Regions from separate parts of the Halomonas sp. DP8Y7-3 genome, predicted to be linked through region 2. Evidence: predicted binding sites of a transcription regulator. Region 2 holds the regulator's gene; the other holds the start of a gene.
The links. The regulator PhoB, encoded in region 2, activates phosphate uptake and scavenging genes when phosphate is short. The targets are predictions, from matches to a motif close to TGTCATANNNNTGTCANA.
Positions count from the first base shown of each region.

Region 1: the regulator PhoB is predicted to act here: its motif matches at 1,432-1,449, upstream of KUV86_RS16170 (PstS family phosphate ABC transporter substrate-binding protein).

Region 1 is NZ_JAHVIO010000014.1:358,846-362,258, reverse strand. It holds gene KUV86_RS16180 (Bcr/CflA family multidrug efflux MFS transporter) at 1-496, shown strand, start outside; gene KUV86_RS16175 (sulfite exporter TauE/SafE family protein) at 493-1,251, shown strand; gene KUV86_RS16170 (PstS family phosphate ABC transporter substrate-binding protein) at 1,509-2,522, shown strand; gene pstC (phosphate ABC transporter permease subunit PstC) at 2,630-3,413, shown strand, end outside.
Region 2 is NZ_JAHVIO010000004.1:388,422-391,834, forward strand. It holds gene ubiA (4-hydroxybenzoate octaprenyltransferase) at 139-1,032, shown strand; gene phoB (phosphate regulon transcriptional regulator PhoB) at 1,144-1,833, shown strand; gene phoR (phosphate regulon sensor histidine kinase PhoR) at 1,923-3,236, shown strand; gene KUV86_RS06940 (YnfA family protein) at 3,295-3,413, opposite strand, start outside.

The sequences.
Region 1 (3,413 bases), on a different contig from region 2:
GTACATGGAACACTATGGGCTGTCGCCGGCAGCCTACCCCTTTGTGTTTGGAGCGAATGTCGTGATCATGGCGCTGTCGAATCGCGTCAATATCCGGCTGCTGCGCAGGCGCACCCCACAGCAGAATCTACGGCTGGGCCTGGCGATTCAGCTGGTCGCGGCCTGCGGCTTGATGGCCTTGGTCGCCACCGGGCTGGATTCGATCTACACGGTCGTGCCGCTGGTGATGACCTTTCTTGGGGTGGTCGGCCTTATTTCCCCCAACGCCATCTCCTCGCTGCTGGAGCGTTTCAGTCATATGAGTGCCACGGCCACGGCGCTGCTGGGCAGCATCCAGTTCAGCAGCGCCGCACTGTCCGGTGCCTTGGTCACGGCCTTTGAAATCGACTCGGCCTGGCCGATGGTCATCGCCATGGTCACGGTCGCCTTGATCGGGAATGTGGGGCTGCGTGTGCTGGCGGGACGGCCCCCCAAGCTCGATGAGGTGGTGTCGTGATCGATGCAGCATGGAGCTGCCTGCTGCAGTGGTGGGCGCTCAGTGAACTGACCTTTGGTACCTGGCTGTGGGTCGGCGGGGTGCTGGCACTCGGGTGTTTCGTACAGCGCACCACCGGGTTTGGCATGGCGGTGGTCGGGGCGCCACTGATACTGCTGAAGGCTCCCGCCATGGTGCCGGTGGTGCTGGTGGTCTACGGCTTTCTGGTGTCGTGCCTGGTGGTCAGGCGCTATCGTCGCGAAGTGGCGATGGGCGACATCTCCATGGCGCTGGTCGGCAAGGTGCCGGGCACCTTGCTGGGGGTGTGGTTGCTGTTGATCGCTCCCATGGCAACCCTTGAAGTCATGATCGCCGCCATCGTGCTGTTCGCCGTGCTGGTCACCCTGTTCAAGCTACGCCTGCCGGTCAACCGCAGCTCGCTGTTCGGTGCGGGATTTCTCTCGGGAATCTTTGGCGCCGTCGCGGCGATCGGAGGTCCTCCCATCGTCCTTTTGATGCATGGCATGCCGATGGATCGGTTGAGGGGCAACTTGGCGGCCTTCTTCCTGATATCGTCGCTGATGACGCTGGCAAGCCTTGCCGCCGTGGGCAAGGTGCCGCTGTGGTTGCTGGCGGTCAGCCTGAGCTTTCTGCCGATGGTGTTGGTGGGCCATGGGCTGGGGGCCGCGCTGGCGCCACGACTGCCGAGACGGCTGTTGCAAGGGGCATCCTTGACCCTATGCGCTGCGGCGGCGATTGGACTGCTGCTGAGCTGACCCCCTCTGTTCGCGCCGGCGACAACGCCGCCCGCTGCCGCAAGGCAGCGGGCGGCGTTTTTGTGGGGGAGGGCGGGGAAGTGTGGCGACCGGTGTCTCGGGAGTCGAAGGGAAATGTCAGCCGTTGGGACACGCCTGTCAGGTATTGCGTGGTAGGGCATATTGCGTTTCGAGGTGAGCTGTCATGAAGCTGTCATTTTTCTGCGGCATTGTGTGCATCGCGAAGGTTGACCATCTCATCATCAGGAGACTTCTCCATGAATCGCATCCTCAAGACCACCGCTATCGCTGCTGCCGTCATGGGCGTGGTGGGTGTCGCTCAGGCACGTGACCAGGTCCGCATCGTGGGCTCCAGCACTGTCTATCCGTTCGCCAGCTACGTGGCGGAAGAGTTCGGCGCGACTACCGACTTCCCGACGCCGGTCATCGAATCCACCGGTTCCGGTGGTGGTCTGAAGCTGTTCTGCTCCGGCGTGGGTGACGATACCCCGGATATCACCAACGCCTCGCGTCGCATGAAGACCTCCGAGTTCGAGACCTGTGAAGCCAACGGTGTGACCGACATCACCGAAGCCTTCATCGGCTATGACGGCATCGCCTTCGCCCAGTCCGCCCAGAATGACGCCATGGACGTGACTCGTGAGCAGATGTTCCTGGCCCTGGCCGCCAAGGTGCCGGTCGACGGTGAGCTGGTCGACAACCCCTATACCAAGTGGAGCGAGATCGACCCGTCCCTGCCGGATCGCGAGATCGCCGTCTACGGTCCGCCCACCACCTCCGGTACTCGCGATGCCTTCGCTGAGCTGGTAATGGAAGCGGTCTCCGAGGAAATGGACGCTTACGGTGGTGAGGGCTACACCGACATCCGTGCTGATGGCGCCTTCATCGACGCCGGCGAGAACGACAACCTGATCGTTCAGCGCCTGGCCGAGAACACAGCGGCCTTCGGCATCTTCGGCTACTCCTTCCTGGAAGAGAACGCCGACACCCTGATCGGCTCCAACATCGACGGTGTCGCACCGACCCCCGATGCCATCGGCAGCGGTGAGTACCCGGTGTCGCGCTCGCTGTTCTTCTACATCAAGAACCAGCACGCCGATGACGTGCCGGCCATGTACGAATACGCCAACACCTTCATGAGCGAGCAGATGGTCGGTGACATCGGCTACCTCAAGGGTATTGGCTTGATTCCGGCCCCTGAGGCGGATCGTGCAGAGGCTCGCAGCGTCGTCGAGAGCCAGACTAGCCTCGAGCTGGCCGACCTGAAGTAAGGGACCCGGGTCCCGATCACGCCGGCCGGCATCCTCGACAGGGTGTCGGCCGGTACACGTTCCAGCGAGTATGCGCTCGTTTTGGCACATAACTCCGAGAGACACCCATGCAGACCAATCAACTCCTGGCGATGTTCAGCGGCTCGCTGCTTCTGCTCGGTCTGATCGCCTACTTCCTGGCCCGCGGCAAGGCGGCCAGGGTCCGAGCCTCAGGCACCTCCATGTACGCCCAGCCGGATCAGTACGGCTGGTTCACCGTCATGTCCACGGCGGGTCCGGCTCTGGCGGTAGGCGCTGTCGGTAGCTTTGTCATGCTGCTCGTGGGCGCCGAGATTCCGCCGCTGCTGTTGCTGGCAGGTAGTCTGGTCGTTGCCTGCGCCGGTCTGGTGATCGGTGTCGCCATGGTGCGTCCCGACTTTCACGCGCGTCAGGCGATCGAGCGGGTGATCCGCTTCTTTCTGGCCGGCGCCGCACTGATCTCCATTTTCACGACCCTGGGGATCCTCTTGTCGATCGTCTTCGAGGCGATCCGTTTCTTCCAGATGCAGAGCTTCTGGGACTTCATTACCGGTACGACCTGGAATCCGGGCGCCAGCTTCCTGGCGGCGGCAGGTCGTGCAGAAGAAGGCGCCAGCGCCGCGCAGTTTGGTTCCGTGCCGCTGTTTGCCGGCACCTTCATGATTACCTTCATCGCCATGCTGGTGGCGATTCCCATCGGCCTGCTGGCTGCCATCTACATGGCCGAATATGCGCCGCCCAAGGTGCGTACCTTCGCCAAGCCGGTGCTGGAAGTCCTGGCCGGTATCCCCACGGTGGTGTACGGCTTCTTCGCTGCCATTACGGTGGCGCCGATCATCGTCGGGATCGCTGGCTTCTTCGGTGTAGAGGCGT
Region 2 (3,413 bases):
CTCCCGGCGACACCCATGGATGAACTGTCTCGTCTTGTTTCGACGCTCAACGCCACACTAGCGGATGCGGACACGACAAAAGCGTGCCCGCCACGATGCCTGTGACAGCGACTTTCCACTAGCCCTCGAGAGACCACGATGGACCGCTCCCTGCTGCGTCCCCCCGGACGCCTCGCCCGAATTCCCGACTTCCTGGCGCTGATGCGTCTGGATCGCCCCATCGGCACTTGGCTGCTGATGTGGCCAACACTGTGGGCGCTGTGGGTAGCGGCGGACGGCATTCCCGCCCGCGACACCCTGCTGATCTTTGTCGCTGGCGTCTACCTGATGCGAGCAGCAGGCTGTGTCGTCAACGACTATGCGGACCGCCATTTCGACGGTCACGTCAAACGTACCAAACACCGCCCTCTGGCGACTGGGCGTATCAGCGAGCAGGAAGCCAAGATCCTGTTCGTCGGTCTGCTGACAGCGGCCTTCGTGCTGGTATGGCTGACCAACGGCTTTACCGTATGGCTGTCGCTGATCGGCGCCGTGCTGGCCGCCAGCTATCCCTTCATGAAGCGCTACACCCACTTTCCCCAGGTGGTGCTGGGGGCGGCCTTTTCCTGGGCGATTCCCATGGCATTCGGTGCCGTGCTGGGCGAGGTACCCACGGTCGGCTGGATCCTGTTCACCGCCAATGTACTGTGGACGGTGGCCTATGACACCGAATACGCCATGGTGGACCGTGACGATGATCTCAAGATCGGCATCAAGTCGACCGCAGTGCTGTTTGGTCGCTGGGACACTCGCATCATCGCGCTGCTGCAGCTGGCAACGCTGGGCCTGCTGGCCTGGGCGGGCGCTCTACTGAATATCGGCGGTTTCTATTGGCTGGGATGGCTGGCCATGGCGGCTACCTTTATCCACCAGCAGAAACTCATCAAGGAGCGTGATCGCGATCGCTGCTTCCAGGCCTTTCTCAACAATCACTGGTCGGGCCTGCTGCTGTTTGCCGGCCTGGCGCTGAGTCTCTATCCCGACCTGGGATGACCCTGTCGAGCTGACGAGGGCTCGACAGGTCGGCCAATGTCATCTAAATGTCACATTGACGTGGTGTCATCTGTCACCGTTGATAGGAAGACCCTGAACAAGAGGCCCGGGATGACAGCCAAGACCGTATTGATCGTCGACGACGAAGCGCCCATCCGCGAAATGATCGCGGTGGCTCTGGAAATGGCCGACTACCGGGTCCTCGAGGCCGACAATGCCCAGGCGGCTCACGCGATTATCGTGGACGATCAGCCAGACCTGCTGCTGCTGGACTGGATGATGCCCGGAACCAGTGGCATCGAGCTGGCACGCCGCCTCAAGCGGGAAGAAACCACCGCCGAGCTGCCGATCATCCTGCTCACCGCCAAGGGTGAGGAGGACAACAAGATTCAGGGGCTTGAAGCAGGTGCAGACGACTACATCACCAAGCCGTTCTCTCCCCGGGAACTGGTCGCCCGTCTAAAAGCGGTGCTGCGTCGTGCCACTCCCCGCGGCGTTGAAGACCCGGTGGAAGTCGACGGGCTCAAGCTCGATCCTGTCAGCCACCGCGTCAGCGTCGACGGCAAGTCGCTCGACATGGGGCCCACCGAATACCGCCTGCTGCAGTTTTTCATGACCCACCAGGAACGCGCCTACACCCGCGGCCAGTTGCTTGATCAGGTCTGGGGTGGCAACGTCTACGTCGAGGAACGCACCGTCGACGTGCACATTCGCCGCCTGCGAAAGGCCCTTGGCGAGCCACATCAGCAGCTGATCCAGACCGTGCGCGGCACCGGCTACCGTTTTTCGGCCAAGATGTGACGTCTTGCCTCCCTTCCACGCAGGCTTGATAGCGCCTGTACGGCTGGCGGCAGACAGGAGGACATAGGTGAACGGAGCCAGGAGCTGACGTGGGTCGACTGTGGAGACGAGAAGTCTGGCGCTTGACCCTGCTGGTCGGCATCGGCGCCCTGCTGGGCTGGCCCTTTTCCTTGACGAGTGTCGGCGTCGGAGCGGGCCTGACGCTTGGTCTCGCCTATCATCTGCGCAACCTGCACGCCATGCACGACTGGCTGACCCATCGTCCCCAGCAGGAACCTCCTACCGCCAGCGGTCTGTGGGGCGAGCTGTTTGATCGACTCTATCGCTACCAGAAGGGCCAGCGCATTACCCAACGACGCCTGCGCTCAACGCTTCAGCGTATCCAGGAGTCCTCTGAAGCGATGCGCGACAGTGTGGTCATGCTGGATCGCCATGGCGATCTCGAATGGTGGAACAGCTCTGCCGAGCGCATGCTAGGCCTGAAGCCGGCGCTGGACCGTGGTCAACATATCACCAACCTGCTGCGTGATCCGCGCTTCGTCGGCTATTTCAACGAGCGGGACTATCGTGAGCCGCTGAGCCTGCCATCGCCCATCGACGAGAACATGATCCTGCAGTTCCAGATCACCCTGTACGGTGACGATGAACGCCTGGTCATGGCGCGCGATATCACACGCCTGCATCGCCTGGAACAGATGCGCCGAGACTTTGTGGCCAACGTCTCCCATGAGCTGCGCACGCCACTGACGGTACTGACCGGCTATCTCGAGACCTACGGCGACATGGCCGACATGCTGCCCGAACGGCTCGGCAAGGGGGTGGCGCAGATGCAGAACCAGACCCGTCGGATGCAGAACCTGGTCAATGATCTGCTGCTGCTGTCGCGACTGGAAAACGATCAGGGCGGCGATGACCACACGCGGCTCGACCCCACCACTCTGTTGCAGACCGTCAAGCGAGATGCACAGGCGCTGTCTGGTGGGCGCCAGCAGATCGAGGTGTCCATCGACGATCCGCGTGGGCTCAAGGGAAGTGAGAAGGAAATTCACAGTGCCATTTCCAACCTGGCCTTCAATGCCGTGCGCTATGCCGGCGATGGCGCACGTATCCAGCTACGCTGGCGGGCCTACGGTGATGGCGCCTGTCTTGAGGTGGAGGACGACGGCGACGGCATCGACCCGATGCACCTTCCGCGCCTCACCGAGCGCTTCTATCGGGTAGACAAGGGACGCAGCACGGCGACCGGTGGCACCGGACTAGGCCTCGCCATCGTCAAGCACGTGCTGCTGCGCCACGATGCGCGCCTCGACATCGACTCACATCCGGGTGAAGGCGCCACCTTCCGCTGTATCTTCCCCTCGAGCCGAGTGCAGGAAAACCGCCAGACGGCCGCCTCGCCCTGACCCCGACCCAGGGACACACCAGCCCCGCTTCAAGCCAGGCTGGCATCACTGTGTCTTTTCAGCTCCTGGGACCCAGCAAGATAACCGCAGCGCCCGCCAGGCAAAGCGCCGCCCCCATCATGTCCCAGCGATCGGGGGGGCGCTGCTCCACCCACCACATCCAGCCCAACGATGCCG